4 regions of the Rossellomorea sp. YZS02 genome follow, and region 1 is predicted to be linked to each of the others. Evidence: riboswitches for the same ligand, from Rfam matches in the RefSeq annotation. Region 1 holds a riboswitch; each other region holds the start of a gene.
What was found. Region 1 has a riboswitch for thiamine pyrophosphate ahead of tenA (thiaminase II). Riboswitches for the same ligand answer to the same signal wherever they lie in the genome.
Positions count from the first base shown of each region.

Region 2: it holds a riboswitch for thiamine pyrophosphate, as region 1 does, so the genes downstream of both, thiT (energy-coupled thiamine transporter ThiT) here and tenA (thiaminase II) in region 1, are expected to answer to the same signal.
Region 3: it holds a riboswitch for thiamine pyrophosphate, as region 1 does, so the genes downstream of both, SLH55_RS07755 (ABC transporter substrate-binding protein) here and tenA (thiaminase II) in region 1, are expected to answer to the same signal.
Region 4: it holds a riboswitch for thiamine pyrophosphate, as region 1 does, so the genes downstream of both, thiC (phosphomethylpyrimidine synthase ThiC) here and tenA (thiaminase II) in region 1, are expected to answer to the same signal.

Region 1 is NZ_JAXBLY010000012.1:71,635-75,654, reverse strand. It holds gene SLH55_RS13055 (sensor histidine kinase) at 1-1,038, shown strand, start outside; gene SLH55_RS13050 (response regulator transcription factor) at 1,035-1,634, shown strand; TPP riboswitch at 1,898-2,005, shown strand; gene tenA (thiaminase II) at 2,123-2,830, shown strand; gene SLH55_RS13040 (ECF transporter S component) at 2,823-3,401, shown strand; gene SLH55_RS13035 (ABC transporter ATP-binding protein) at 3,415-4,020, shown strand, end outside.
Region 2 is NZ_JAXBLY010000017.1:51,112-55,131, forward strand. It holds gene SLH55_RS16485 (thioredoxin family protein) at 1-238, shown strand, start outside; gene SLH55_RS16490 (RNA polymerase sigma factor) at 453-995, shown strand; gene SLH55_RS16495 (DL-endopeptidase inhibitor IseA family protein) at 976-2,130, shown strand; gene SLH55_RS16500 (hypothetical protein) at 2,317-2,616, shown strand; TPP riboswitch at 2,684-2,782, shown strand; gene thiT (energy-coupled thiamine transporter ThiT) at 2,855-3,451, shown strand; gene SLH55_RS16510 (DedA family protein) at 3,596-4,020, shown strand, end outside.
Region 3 is NZ_JAXBLY010000006.1:82,938-86,957, reverse strand. It holds gene SLH55_RS07770 (ABC transporter ATP-binding protein) at 1-348, opposite strand, end outside; gene SLH55_RS07765 (ABC transporter permease) at 350-1,111, opposite strand; gene SLH55_RS07760 (MTH1187 family thiamine-binding protein) at 1,111-1,401, opposite strand; gene SLH55_RS07755 (ABC transporter substrate-binding protein) at 1,414-2,400, opposite strand; TPP riboswitch at 2,532-2,641, opposite strand; gene SLH55_RS07750 (phosphotransferase enzyme family protein) at 2,733-3,614, opposite strand; gene SLH55_RS07745 (aldo/keto reductase) at 3,702-4,020, shown strand, end outside.
Region 4 is NZ_JAXBLY010000019.1:75,933-79,952, forward strand. It holds gene thiC (phosphomethylpyrimidine synthase ThiC) at 1-1,686, opposite strand, end outside; TPP riboswitch at 1,837-1,952, opposite strand; gene SLH55_RS17700 (copper homeostasis protein CutC) at 2,024-2,716, opposite strand; gene SLH55_RS17705 (hypothetical protein) at 2,855-3,187, shown strand; gene SLH55_RS17710 (DUF2584 domain-containing protein) at 3,220-3,462, opposite strand; gene SLH55_RS17715 (alpha/beta hydrolase family protein) at 3,507-4,020, opposite strand, start outside.

The sequences.
Region 1 (4,020 bases):
TCTTCTACAATTGAAATTGCGGTCGGGATTTCTTTGACCATAGCATTCTTTATCTCTTTACGTTTCGCTTTTATTTCGAAGGATTGGCCGGTGTATTTATGGACATCGATATTGATTGCGATCTCCATCACCATGACCATTCAGTTTAATTTCATCTATTTCGCCTTTTACATAGCCTATTACAACGGAAATATAAAAAATCGGGTCGCCTTTTTAACCCTATATATCATCCACCTTGTATTGACGACTGCATCCATCAACTATAACTTCGTTTTGCAGAATGAATTGTTCCTGTCACAATTTCCATTCATATTGATCATCTGGATCAGCGTCATTCTTCTACCTTTCAATATCTATAATCGAAATAAACAAGTGCAGCTCGAAGACCAGTTGGAAGATGCCAACAAGCGTATTTCAGACCTTGTCAAGCAAGAAGAAAGGCAAAGGATTGCGCGGGATCTGCATGATACGCTTGGGCAGAAGCTTTCTCTGATCGGTTTAAAAAGTGACCTGGCGAGGAAATTGGTGTATAAAGATCCAGAGCAGGCACGACAAGAATTAAAAGACGTTCAACAAACGGCGAGAACGGCTTTGAGTGAGGTAAGGACAATGGTTTCCCAGATGAGGGGAATCCGATTGATGGATGAGATCGTCAGGATAAAGCAGCTCTTAAAGGCGGCTGAAATTGAATTCATAATGAATGAAGACGACTCCCTCCCTCATTTATCACTCTTCATGGAGAATATATTAAGCATGTGCTTAAAAGAGGCTGTCACAAATGTGGTCAAACATAGCAAGGCTTCTTATTGTGAACTCACCTTGGAAGAATCCGATAAAGAGATGACGATTGTGGTGAAAGATGACGGTGTGGGGATCGGAAGTGATTACACACAGTCAGGAGGAAGCGGTCTGATCGGGATGAGGGAGCGACTGGAATTTGTCAATGGCAGTCTGGACATTGTTTCGGGGGAAGGCACCACCCTGATCATGCGGGTGCCTAAAGTAATCAAACAGACAGACAGGGAGGGAATGGAATGATTCGAATTGTGATTGCCGAAGATCAGCGAATGCTGTTGGGTGCCCTGGGGTCTCTTTTGAGTTTGGAAGATGATATGGAAGTGGTAGGGAAAGCCGGCAACGGTGAAGAAGCCATTTCCCTCGTGCATGAACTCAAGCCGGATATCTGCATCATGGATATCGAAATGCCTAAAAAGACAGGCCTTGAAGCTGCAGAGGAGTTGAAAGGTGAAGAATGTAAGGTGATCATCCTTACTACTTTTGCAAGATCCGGTTATTTCCAGCGTGCTTTAAAAGGAGGAGTAAAGGGTTACTTGTTGAAGGACAGTCCCAGTGAAGAACTGGCAAACTCAATCCGCCTGGTAATGGACGGTAAGCGTATCTACGCACCGGAGTTGATGGATGATGTCTACAGCGAAGAAAACCCTCTCACAGACCGTGAAAAAGAAGTGCTGGAGCTCGTTGCCGAAGGGAAGAACACAAAGGAAATCGCTGATGAATTAAAGCTTAAAACAGGTACTGTCAGGAACTATATCTCCACCATACTCGACAAGCTTGAAGTGAAAAATCGAATCGAAGCCATCACACAATCCAAAGAAAAAGGGTGGTTTAAATAAAGAGAGGGACGGACCTTCAAGAAGGTCCGTCCCTCTTATTAAATTGCAAGTTTATGGATGTTCATTCAGTGCTGATAGGCAGACAAAAATGGTCTGATGAACTTTTTTATAAAAAATTTATTGCATTTAATCTGCTGTACAACCTTTTGCTGCCACTGGATCCGACGGCCGATTGGTAACTGAAAATATAACATGAATTGTTTTTTTATGTTGACAACTAAAAGTATCATGATACGATTACAACGAAAACAAAATTTCATAAGACGATCCACTAGGGGTGCCTTCTAAAAGGCTGAGATTAAAGTGTTACTTTAAGACCCTTCGAACCTGATCTGGTTGAGACCAGCGTAGGGAAGTGGTGTTTGACGGTCGCAAAGAATACTAGTCTATCATTCTGATCTCAAGCCACTTTCTGTATGCTGTATGCATCACGGGAAGTGGCTTTTTTGTTGCCCATTTCGGGTCGTCTGGAAAAGGAGCAGGAAATTATGTCATTTTCAAAAGTACTACGAAACGAAGTCAATGAAATTTGGGATGCGAGCTTTCAACATCCTTTCGTTAAAGGAATAGGGGATGGAACGCTACCAATCGAGAAGTTCAAGTACTATCTTTTGCAAGATGCCTATTACCTTTCACATTTCTCAAAGGTGCAGGCGCTTGGTGCATCAAAGGCATTGGATCTACATACGACATCACGAATGGCAACGCACGCTGTAGGGACGAATGAAGCAGAGCTTTCATTACATGAAAATTTCTCCAAGCAATTAGGCATTACCGAAGAGGAAAGAAAGAATTTCAGGCCTGCCCCTACGGCATATGCCTATACCTCGCATATGTATCGTTCCGCACGGTATGGGGGTCTAGCTGATATCCTGGCGGCGATCCTCCCATGCTATTGGCTCTATTACGAAGTGGGGGAACGCCTGAAATTTTGCACACCGGAAGAGCCTGTTTATCAGGAATGGATTAAGGCATACGGAGGGGAGTGGTTTAAAGAGCTAGTGGAAGAACAAATCCAACGACTTGATGAATTGGCAGAATCCATGACCGAATGTGACAAAGAAAGAATGAAAGATAATTTCATTTTAAGCAGCATTTATGAATTACAGTTTTGGGAGATGGCTTATACCCTTGAACAATGGCCGTTTCAGCATGCCCTGTATGCAGGTAAGGAAATGAGTGAACCACATGTCTAAATTAAAACTGACCGACATTTTAGTGACGGTGGTCATTTCCATTATGTTTGGCGTCATTTATAAGCTTTGGGGGCCATTTTATAATTTGTTGAAACCAATTGGATTGCATGCAGATCAATTTATCTATGGAATGTGGTTCATGGCGGCCACAGTGGCATTTTTGATTATCCGAAAACCGGGAGTCGCCATTTTAGCAGAAATAGCCGCTTCTTCAGGAGAGTTTCTAATGGGTTCAGAATGGGGACTCGAGGTTCTTTTATTCGGAGTGATTCAGGGATTGATGGCAGAATTGGTTTTCTTCCTAACGAAATATAAACGCTATGATCTTTCAATTATATGTTTAGCGGCTGTTGGGTCTGCATGTGGCTCCATTTTAATGGATTACATGAAAGGGTATATAGGGGATTTAGTCCTTTGGAATTTGACATTATTCATCGTTGTGAGAATACTTGGATCGATTGTCATCGCAGGTGCAGGATCTTTTTATGTGGTAAGGGCTCTTGAGAAAACAGGAGTCACAAGTCTAGTAAGACGAGCAAATCAAGATGATTACGATGTATTGAACCATTAAAGGGGTGATGCGTATGCATGTCGAAAAACTTCGACTTACATTTCCCGGATCGGAAAAACGGATGTTTAATGATGTCAGTCTGTCAATCAAGGAAGGGGAGAAAGTATTGCTATTGGGACCATCCGGATGTGGTAAATCAACACTTCTCCATGTTTTATCAGGGGTGATCCCCAGATCTGTGGATGTTCCCATGAGAGCTGCAAACTTGGAGGCATCAGAATCTTATGGCTATGTATTTCAAGATCCGGACTCACAATTTTGTATGCCCTTCGTTGATGAAGAATTGGCCTTTGTGCTGGAGAATTTACGGACTCCCCGTGAAAAGATGAAAGGTGAAATCCGACGGTTATTATCTGAGGTGGGATTGGAACTTGATGATCCCCATACGAAAATCTCAACATTATCAGGAGGCATGAAGCAGAAATTGGCCATTGCTTCTGCTCTTGCCTCGGTGCCAGATACATTGTTCCTGGACGAACCGACTTCGATGTTGGATGAGCAAAGTACAACATCTGTTTGGAAAACAATAAAAGAGATCTGTTTAGATAAAACACTGGTAATCGTAGAGCATAAACTTGATCACGTCCTTGACATGATCGATCGAATCATCGTTTTCGAT
Region 2 (4,020 bases), on a different contig from region 1:
GGTCTGTCATGCACTCCTCCCGCAGGTTGAGAGGGTGTTGGAGGATTTTAAATCGGTGGTATCTGTTCATGCCGATGCAGAAGAAATCCCGGAAATCGCAGGAGAATTCTCCATCTTCACTGTACCCGTCCTGATTATGTTTGTAGAGGGGAAAGAAATGTTCAGAAAAGCACGCTTCGTGCCAATCGACGAACTCCAAAGCCAAATGTCCCGCCTCACGAAGATGTTAGACAACTAAACAAACGTTTGATTAAGAGAGGAAAGGATTGAATTGACAGGCGTAAAAGAGCTAAACGGTCGTTTAATAATCAAAAAAATAATACATTATTAAAAGTAAGAGCCGAAGTAATTATGACGGCTCTTTTTCTTTTCGAGTACAGATTTTTAAAAGTTATTGAAACCATTTAAGCACCAGTAACGACTAATAGATACAGTAAAGGGGGGGACGCCCATTGAAAGAAGATCACGATCAACTGGAAGAGTTATATGAAACATATTTCCATGATGTATACCAGTACTTATTTTATTTCACGAATAATTCATCCGAAGCAGAGGATTTAACTCAGGATACATTTATGAGAGTCTTCAAAAGTTATCACAGCTTCAAGCATCAATCTTCAAAGAAAACATGGATCATATCCATTGCACGAAGAACAGCCATTGATCATTACCGAAAGAGGAAGCTTATCTCCCTTCTTCCCGACGTCCTTCTGAATTTAAGGAAAAGTGAGGAGGGCCTGCCGGAAGAAGAGATGGAGAAGAACGAAGAGTGGGAAATGGTTCAGGCTGCCCTTTCAAAGCTGAAGCCTGATTATCGAAATGTGGTCATTTTAAGGGGATTAAGAGAATACTCCGTCAAAGAAACAGCTGAAATCCTCGATTGCAAGCCTTCTAAAGTAAAAGTAGATTATCACAGGGGTATGAATCTGTTGAAAAAATTAGTGGGAAATTCCAATTACAAGGCGGTGCTGGTAAATGAACGAAAAATCCAATGATGACGTATTACAATCTTTGAAAAACCGACCAGTCCCTGCTCCGCGCAAAGAGTTTAAGAGAGAGTTGAAATCGAAACTATTTGATGAAATGAATAGTCAAGAAAAGAGTGCGAAGAAGTGGGGGAAGTTGGTTCCGAATTTAATGGCTGCTGCCTTTATATTGGCGGGGATATTCTTGACAATTGAACTGATTGGCGTTGGAAGGGACGGTCAAAACGCTTCGCAGGAGCAAGACGCCATGGTGACTCCAGCTTCAAATGAACCCACTGAGTTGAATGAACCGACGGCCGATAAACTGATGGCAGCAGCGTATAATCGATATGATTTGATCCTTAACGATAAAGGGACTGCTGAAACCTTTGAATATAAAGGGGAGCGCTACCGATTTATGAGTGAAGAATTTGACTCAAGAGATAAAGTGATCCATTTCCTGATAGAGAGCTTTACGCCGGATGCGGCTAAACAGCTGGCGGAGGATCTCCCCTTTATAGTCTATAAAGGAAAGCTGGCACAGCCCGATGTATCTTATGAAACCAGTTATCAATGGAGCAATACTACTGCCATTAAGGTGAGAACATCAGAATCGATGAGTGATGTAACTTACGAAATACCGGTTTCGGAAGGTTCCCGGGAAGTGAATGTCCAAAGGTTCAGGTTGATTTATGATAATGGATGGAAGTTCAGTGTGGTGATGCCCTTCTCTTTTAGAGAAGTCAAGAAAGAGACCAGTGAGTGGAACCTCAGTCTGACATCAGAAGAAGAGTCGGTCTATCAAGTGTTTTCCCAAGATCCAAAGGAAGAACATTTACACGGGTTATCCCCCATCAGCATAGCAAAGTTGTATGTCCAGGCATCACTGGACGAACGACATGACCTTGTCTATGAAATGTACACAGACAGACCGGATTATATTCGATGGACAAAAGAAGAGGACGAGAAGTTTCCCCGAGCGGACAGGGTGACGAAGGAAAGTATATTACGTGTCTTCAAAGGAATCGATAACGGTGAATTTATTCAAACAAGCGATATGGATGGATATATTAAGTATGATAATGGTGGTGAGGGAGATATGGGCTTTCAGATGGTAAAGGATGAAGACGGCTATTGGAACGTAGGATTCATGCCAATTCAGTAGATATTTTAAGAGGACTCCTTCTTGAATGAAAAAGAACAAAGTAAATAACAAAAATAGAGCTGCTAAAAATGGGTATTATGACACACGTCCATTAGAGTAGCTCTTTTGTCATGGTTCAGTAAATAGGTATATAATAGAGAGTATACGAGTATAGTAGTCATGAAGAAATAAAAGGGGGCTAGATGAATGATCAGATTGTCCAGGACAAAGAAAGTCATGTTACTCGGTATCGCAATCATCCTCATAATAGTAGCCAACCGGATTTCCACTGTGCAGCACCTGACAGCAAGGATCGCTACCAAACTGTATGTGAGCCTTAAGTATCAGGACCTTGATCTTGAATATCAAAACGTTGAATTCTCCCCTCAATTTGGAGATTATTCTGTAGCGTATAAGGACAAGGATGGAAAAGTATATGGATTCATGGTCACCCCTAAGTCAATGCCCGTCATTATCCTTCATGATCCTCTCAGAGAGACACCTTAAGAAAAGAACCTTTCATACTTTAATTCTATCAATCTTCATGTATAATAAATCTTAACAACTTTATAAACGTTACCACAAGGGGAGCGAAAGCTGAGAGTGAACAATCTGTTCTGACCCTCTGAACCTGTTAGTTAGGACTAGCGTAGGGATGTGGAAAATAAGCCTATTTATGCTTATTTCAATGCATGCACTCAGCCTCCTTATGGTTTCGTTTCATTACCTAAGGGGGATTTTTTATATGAAACACACTCGACTCATTGTATTACTTGAAGCGTCATTGATGGCAGCCTTCGCCGTCATCCTTGATATGATGCCTTCTATTAAGCTGTCACCGAGTATCTCTATTTCAATTGCCATGGTTCCGATCTTTCTATTATCTTATCGACGTGGATGGAGAGCAGGACTAATGGGAGGATTTCTATGGGGAATATTGCAGATTGCCCTTGGAGATGCCTGGATTGCGACACCGGTTCAAATGGTAATAGAGTACTTCATCGCCTTTGCCTTCATTGGTTTTGCCGGTGTTTTTGCGGGGAAGATACAGGCAGCATTAGGAAAAAGCAGACGATCCAAAGCCATTCTGTGGGTAGTGATTGCGACATTTGCGGGAAGCCTCGCCCGCTATTTCTGGCATTTCATCGCAGGGTTTGTGTTTTTTGCCGAATACGCCCCTGATGATATGTCGCCGCTGCTCTTCTCTCTCATAGTAAACGGCATCACCATGCTGGGTTCGGCTGTTTTATGTTCCATTGTATTGATGATCATGGTCAACATGGCGCCAAGACTGATCAAAGTACGGACGCACCAGCAGGAAATCAGCCGAAAGGCATCATAACATTACTGGGACTGGTCTGATACATGACCGGTCTTTTTTTGTCAATACACCCCAAGTCTTAGAGGGAATTACTTCCGCGGTTTCTGTTGGAATTTCAAGATCTTTATTATATTGAAGATACGATAATATGCAGGAGTGAGTGGGATGTCGGAATGGATCATACGTATTGCAGAAGAATGGGGGATATGGGGTGTATTGTTTTCTCTATTTATTGAAGGAAGTGCTTTTCCTTTTTTTGGAACATTTTTCATCGTGACGATGGGATTCATCCTCGATTTAACCTGGGTGGAAATCGGAGTCATTTCAATAGCTGGAAGCTTTTTATACACCATGGGAAGTTATATACCATACTATATCAGTTTTAAACTGGGGGAGAAGATAGAGGGGAAGCTCAAGCCAAAGAAGCTGGAGAAGCTCAGATTGGGCCAGGAAAAGTTCAATCGATACGGAATTTGGAGCGTAGCGATCGCAAGTCCACTTCATTTAGGGAATGTCATCCCCTTCCTTGCAGGCATGGCGAAAATGGATGTGAAGGCCTATTCCCTCCTGACGATGCTCGGTATTGCTCC
Region 3 (4,020 bases), on a different contig from region 1:
ACCCGCCCGATGAATCATTCTGATTGCCATGTCCCTGTCTCTTTTCCCATGCAGCTCCTGACCAAGCATCACATTCTCAATGACAGTGCGCCACGGCAGGAGGGAAGGACTTTGAGGCATATAGCTGATGGAGCCCCGCTGGCCACTTATGGACTGACCATCCAGCAGGATATCCCCTGTGTCAGGGGTGAATAAACCACCAATCACATGAAACAATGTACTCTTCCCACTTCCTGAAGGACCGAGTATTGAAACAAACTCACCTTCTCCGACCGTAATGGATAGATCATCAAGAATAAGCTCTCCATCAAAGGACTTGGACATATTTTCTATTGATAAGGTCGTCATATTACTTGTCCTCCTTTCGATTCCACTTCACCATGAATTTCTCCAGTAAAAGGATGATACCGAAAAACACCAGACTGAGGAGCATGATCATGAAGATCGCTACAAAAACCCGGTCGGTCCTGAATGAAGACGATGCGAGTGTCATATAAACACCAATGCCTTTTTGGGCACCCAGCCATTCAGAGATGACCGCTCCCATTACACTGTAAGTAGCTGAGATTTTCAATCCCGAGAAGATGGACGGCAGTGCGTGTGGCCACTCCACTTTCCTGAAGATCTGCCCTTTTGATGCTCCCGACATTTTCATATATAGGATGTATTCTGCATTTGTCTGTCTGAATCCATCGAGTGCAGAGACCGCCACTGGAAAGAAGCAGATCAACGTAATGACGATGATTTTCGGCAATAGTCCAAACCCAAACCAAATGACAAGAAGTGGCGCAAGGACGATAATGGGTATATTCTGGGACAGAATCATCAGTGGATAGATTGCTTCCTTTACCTTTGGAAGGAGATGGAGTCCGACCGCTGTCCCGATTCCAATCGAACAGCCAATCACAAACCCTGCAATCGTAAGAGTCGTCGTCGAAGCAAGATGTCCCTTGAACACAGGCCACGAAGCAATACCTTCTGCCCAAATGTCTGAAGGTGGAGGCATCAGCCAAGCAGGTACTTCGAATACTCTGATGGATACTTCCCAAATGATGAATAAAAGGATGAGGACCAAGAAGGGTCTCCATCCTTTTGAAATCCATGTTCTCATCATCTAAACTTCTCCGTTAATTGATTCATTTCAATACCGTCGGGCTGATACAGTACTTTGATTTGTGAGATCACGTTTTTGCTACCTATTTCAATCATCCGTTCATTCATTTGTTCAATCACCTTAAATAGGTCAGATAGATTTCCCTCCATCGTCGTTTCCAAGGGATGTACTTCATATCGGACACCCGATTTTTCAATGATGGCAATTGCCTCATCAACATATGGAATGACGTCTTCCCCGTTATTTGTCTTCGGAATGATTTGTATGCTTACGAGTGAGTTCCCCATTTTGTTCACCTCTTATTTCGGTAAGAATTCGTTCGTGAATGCTTTCTTGCTTTCCAGCTTCTTATCTAATAAATCATTATCATACATCCATGATGCATAGTTTTCCCATACTTCAAGCTTCTGCTCTCCCCATCTTTCAGCGTCATCTTTGTACTTTGGTGCTAACCATTCCTGACTCTTCATGACTAGTTCTTTATCAAGATCAGGTGCTGCTTTCAGAAGAATGTCACCAGCTTCTTTCGGGTTATCGATGCTGTACTCGTACCCCTTGGAAGTAGCTGCCAGGAACGCTTTGACCGTATCAGGGTCTGATTCGATCATTTTTTCATTTGTGGTGAGGACCGGTGTGTAATAATCCAATTTATCCGAATAGTCCTTTACATACATCATGTTCAGATCCTCACCGCGAAGCTCTGCCTCGATACCCGTCCAACCATAGTAGATCCAGGCGAAATCAACATCCCGTTTTACGGCAGTAAAGAAATCGGTATCTCCCATGTTGATGAAATTCACTTTTTCCACATCGGCATTTTCCTGTTTCATGATCGAATCCATAACGGCTTTTTCAACAGGAGATCCCCATCCGCCATAGCTTTTCCCTTCGAAATCCTTAGGTTCTGTTATACCCTTGCTCTTAGGTGAAGCAAACCCTGAAGTATTATGCTGAATAACCGCAGCAATAGATACGAGCGGTACATCCTGGACTCGTGCTTGTGTGACACTTTCCTGGTATCCTACCCCGAATTGTGCCTTTCCTGAAGCAACGAGTTGGTCCGCACCCGCTTCTCCGGGTAAGATGATTTCAACATCGAGTCCCTGGTCTTTGAAGTAGCCTTTTTCTTTCGCTACATATAAACCGGTATGATTGGTGTTCGGTGTCCAGTCGAGTACGACCGAAACCTTTTTAAGACTTTCTTTCTTCTCATCAGTTGTATCTTCCCCAGCGCTGCAGGCAGTTAATAGAAATACAGAACAGATGATGAACATCCATTTTTTCATCATGTTTCCTCCTTACATCTTATACAATATCAACGTCTATTCAATTATTCTTCGCACATGAGGGTGAATGAATGTAAAATAAAAAAGCGCCCCGGGCTGTAGCCTAGGACGCATCGTTAAACATAATATGTATCGTTTAATAGAATGTTTCCTACGCTGGTATCAGCCAGTTCAGGTTCAAAGGGTCAGCATCTACAGGATACAATCTCAACCGGCCATTCCGGTCCCCCTACACATTGAATATGAAATTAAACGTGATCTTCTTTCCTACTGTGCCATAGAACGGATCGTTAATCAAGTATTTACTTTTCATTTTGATAAAATCCATATATTTAAACCCGGTTCAGGATCTCATCAATCAGGGAAACACAGAAGAGGCCCTTTTCTGCATATCCCTTTTGGTCATATAAAAAGGCATATTGCAAAAGGAAGAGAATGATCACTATAGGCAGCATCCTTTTCTCCAAGTTGGTCAAATGTCTTTCAGCCCCATATCCACCGACAAATAATTGTTTAGACCTGAAATAATTCTCCCTATCAACCTTTTCATTATCCTTCAGTAAACCTGCCAGAAAGTAAGCGATGTCTGTAATGCGTGGTGCCGTTCTGATCCTGGCAAAATCAATGATCCCACTGACATCATTCCCCTTCATCAATATATTCCCCCGATGATAATCACTATGGACAAGCTGAACAGGCAACTGGTCATAGTACGATTCCCAACCTTCCATTCTTGATAGTAAGTCCTTCCCTCGCTTCCCAATCCTTGTAGTTTCAAGCTCACTCATCCATTCCTTCACATGACGTGCTATATCCCAAGCCCTTATTTCATATGTGCTGCGATATTCTTTCAGGAGGCGGTGAAGGATTGAAAGGTTTGCTCCTGCACTTCCAAAGGAAGTGAAAGAACATTTCGTTAATGGCGTTCCAACAAGTTCTTCATAGAGTGAATAGATTTGCTTTCCCTCTTTCACAAAGGGTCTCTGTGATGAAGTTAAGATTGGGGATTCAACATGGAGGCCATTATTCAGTAGATATGAGGACAAATGGTACTCTTCCAAGCAATTCTCAATAGATGAATCCTCTCTCTTCTTTAGATAATAGGTTCTCTTACCATCCATCACCCTCATGACATGGGGATGAAGGTGGAGCATCTTCACGCCAGTCGCATCCACATCCCACTGACGTAATATATCCCAATGAGGTCCAATCATTTCTATTTCCTTTCAAAACGTAGTAATATACTTACTAGTATGACTTTGAAAGAATGTCTACATACCAAATGAAGAGAGGTTACATCTATGCAACGAATACAAATGACTGAAGACTTATCGTTCTCCAGGATCATTCATGGTTTGTGGAGGCTTGCAGATTGGAATCAATCGAAGGAAGATACACTATCCCTTATTCAACATAATATTGAAAACGGAATCACAACCTTTGACCATGCCGACATTTATGGTTCATACACATGTGAAGCTTTATTCGGTGAAGCTCTAGCCCTTGACCCTTCCTTGCGGGAAAAGATGGAGATTGTGACGAAATGCGGTATCGTTCTGCCTTCGGATCATCGACCTGAACATAAAACACATCATTACAACACTAGTAAGAAGCACATTC
Region 4 (4,020 bases), on a different contig from region 1:
AAACTGTGACTCTACAGTACTGCCCTTCATCCCCCTGATATCATGTGAGATTCTCATAGAACAAAACTTGGGTCCGCACATGGAACAGAAGTGGGCGGTCTTTGCCCCTTCGGCAGGGAGGGTTTCATCATGATACTCCCTTGCCCGTTCAGGATCCAGGGAGAGATTGAATTGATCATTCCATCTAAACTCGAATCGTGCTTTGGAAAGGGCGTTGTCCCTTATGCGTGCACCTGGATGCCCCTTCGCTAAATCAGCTGCATGGGCGGCAATCTTGTATGCAATGACGCCTTCCCGGACATCGTCTTTATTCGGAAGCCCGAGATGTTCCTTTGGTGTTACATAACAGAGCATCGCCGTCCCGAACCAGCCGATCATCGCAGCCCCAATGGCAGAAGTGATATGATCGTATCCTGGTGCAATATCTGTCGTTAATGGTCCCAATGTATAGAAAGGGGCTTCATGACAGATTTCCATTTGCTTATCCACGTTTTCTTTAATCATATGCATCGGGACATGACCAGGCCCTTCAATCATCACCTGGACATCATGCCTCCAAGCGATTTTCGTTAACTCGCCCAGTGTTTCAAGCTCAGCAAATTGGGCTTCGTCATTGGCATCTGCGATCGACCCCGGTCTTAATCCATCCCCTAGTGAAATCGAAATATCATAAGCCTCTGCAATTTCACAAATTTCTTCAAAATGGGTATAAAGAAAGTTCTCCTTATGATGGGCCAGACACCACTGTGCCATGATCGAACCTCCCCGTGACACGATACCTGTGGTACGATCAACGGTTAAATGAATATATCTCAACAATACCCCGGAATGGATGGTAAAGTAATCAACACCCTGCTCTGCCTGCTCGATCAGCGTATCCCGGTACACCTCCCACGTAAGATCTTCTGCTATCCCGTTTACCTTTTCCAGAGCTTGATAGATCGGTACAGTACCTACAGGGACGGGAGAGTTCCGAATCACCCACTCACGTGTAGTATGAATGTCTTTCCCTGTCGATAAGTCCATGATGGTATCTGCGCCCCACCTGGTTGCCCATGTCATTTTCTCCACTTCTTCTTCAATCGAGGATGATACAGCAGAATTGCCGATATTCGCATTGATCTTCACATGGAAGTGTCGGCCGATGATCATGGGCTCACATTCAGGATGATTGATATTAGAAGGTATGATTGCCCTTCCGCTTGCCACCTCATCTCTTACAAAAGCCGGATCCACATTTTCCCGGATTGAGATGAACTCCATTTCTGGTGTAATGATTCCTTTCTTTGCGTAGTGCATTTGAGTGATGTTACCACCCTTTTTTGCCCGTAAAGGATTTCGGTTTGCATGAGGGAACCATTTCAGCCCGGCACCGGGGTCTTTACTTCTATAACCGTTATCTTCCGGAACGACTTCACGTCCTTCGTAGACTTCCACGTCTCCTCGTTCCATAATCCATTTCTTCCGCACCGAAGGCAATCCTTTATTGATATCCACACGATATTGTGGATCTGTATACGGCCCACTCGTATCGTAAACACAAACAGGAGCATTCTCTTCTTCCCCAAAGGCTGCCTTCGTCTTACTCTGTTCAATTTCTCTCATCGGAACGTTTATGTCCGGCCGTGATCCTCTGACGTACACTTTTTTACTGTTTGTAAATTGAGATTTTAACTCGATTGCCATCTACCTTCTCCTCCTTGTGATTGGGTCCGGAAGGTTACCTCGTCAGGCAGTTCACTTATCCTTAAGTGAAAATGAAGACACAAAAAAGGGTCCTGAATGATCAGAACCCGACATGTCAAAAAGTAGTAAGCGCCTTAAATAAAAACATTTGGCACTTCTCCACTACTTCCCTCCGCTGGTATCATCCAGATCAGGTTCAAAGGGTCAAAGAACTCCTGCGTTCTTCTCTCAGTCCAAGCTTGTATCGGACTCCCCCAGTAGAAATAAGAATATTCAGTTGTTACATACTATTTTTACCATACCGGAATTCCGTTTCATATAGGTTGAAAGAATCAATTCAGGACATGATCACTTTTTTGAATGCTGCTACTTTTTCCTGGTCTATTGCCCTATCGTATCTTCCCTGGTGGCGTACACCTGACCCTACATGGTATTCCTTCGCATGTAGCACACTGTGTATTTCGTCGATGTTATCAAGCGTTAACCCTGAACCGGGCATGATAAGAGGTCCGCCAGCCTTCTCTACTTTTATCATGCTTTTAATGTTTTCGAGCCCTTCTCTCACCACGGATCTACCTCCTGATGTAAGAATCCTCTCTACTGCCAGTTCCGATCGATGTATTTCTTTACAAAGGACTACCGGATCCAAAGCCTCGTCGATTGCCCTGTGAAATGTGATCGATTGCCCATCCGCGGCTTGAACAATTTCCTTTAACGCATTCACATCCAGTTTTCCCTCATGTGTTAGAGCACCAAATACGATCCCCTCACCACCGATTTCCTTAATGGTCCGAACCTGGTCTGCCATGACTTTAACCTCGTCCATGGAATACCGAAAGGATGAGGAATGCAGACGGATCATGATCTGAACAGGAATAGAGACTGCTTCCAATACCTTTTCTATGACATGGTACCCTGGTGTCAATCCTCCCGTATGTATGGCGGATACTAATTCAAGACGATCTGCTCCGGAAGCTTCTGCTGCCCTTGCATCTTCTTCATTTAAGACAATGATTTCAAGTTTACTCATGGTGTCCTCCAATCATTCATTATTTCCTTTACTGTACCACATAAGGAAAATCAACCCCTTCAAAAAAAAAAAGAAACATGTTCACGTACAAGCCTGAATATCTTTTGAATATGTGCATTATGGTGAAGGAGGAGAAATATGAAGCGTCTGATTGTCTTGCTATTATGCGTATTTGTATTGAGTGCATGCGGGGAGAAAAAGCCTGCATCCTATGAGTTATGCGGATATGGGGATATGATGGTGGTGAACGACAAGGAATATGTGAAGGTATCCGTAGAGAAGAAGCTGACCCTAAATGAAAAGATCGGTTCCATCAAAGAAAAGATCGAAACCAAGTATCATCCAGTGAATGACTTTACGGCAAATACATTGGCAAAAGGGACACCCATTTATAGTGTGAAAGATCATAAGAATTATCTTATCGCTCAAACGAAGGATAACCGTTATCTGTTGTATGAGGAAATCAAATAAAACGAGTGGCTGCCTGCAGCCACTCGTTTTATTTAATTTGTCCTGTTCAGGGAGATCAACCGGTAGAAGATCGTCGTGACCCCATCCTTCCACTCCATCTTCTCAATTGTTCCGAAACCAATCGGATCACTGTGTTTCGACTTTCTCACATCAATGGGGATATGCATCGGAAATAGACGATATCCAGATTTTTGAAGGTGAAAGAGATTCCCTTCTTTTCTTTCTTCTTTCCCTTTTGTCACGATCATCGTGTTAAGTTCTAAGCCCATGCCCATTTTGTATGACCTCAATCCTTTTTAATCTCATCATACACCACTGACTATTGGTCCTTCATCCAGGAACAGAGCAGGGAAACGATCTGTTGGTTCTTTCGGGGCGGAAAATAGTGGGTGAACTCTTTGTAATAATGGGACGTGACCGGTTTCCCGAGTTCCTTCAATCTTTTTTCTAATCTATATGCATGCTCCACGGAAACGTTCTGGTCTTTTTCACCATGAATGATCAAAACCGGTGCCTCTAACTTCTGGAGTGAATAAAGGGGGGTTCGCCATTCATACCTTTCAGGAACTTTATTGGGGCTCCCCCCGATCACTCTCTTCATCATCCTGCGGAGATCCTTTCGCTCCTCATATGTAAGGAACATATCAGACACGCCCCCCCACGTGACCACGGACGTCACCTCCGTGTACTCGATACCCGTCATGAGGGCCATGACACCACCCCTGGAAAAGCCGAATACATGGATCCGATTCCGGGTTGTTCGTGGATGGTTCTTAAGCAATTCCACTCCGGAAAGAGCATCTTCCCGGTCATCCCCGGCAAAGTCTTCATTC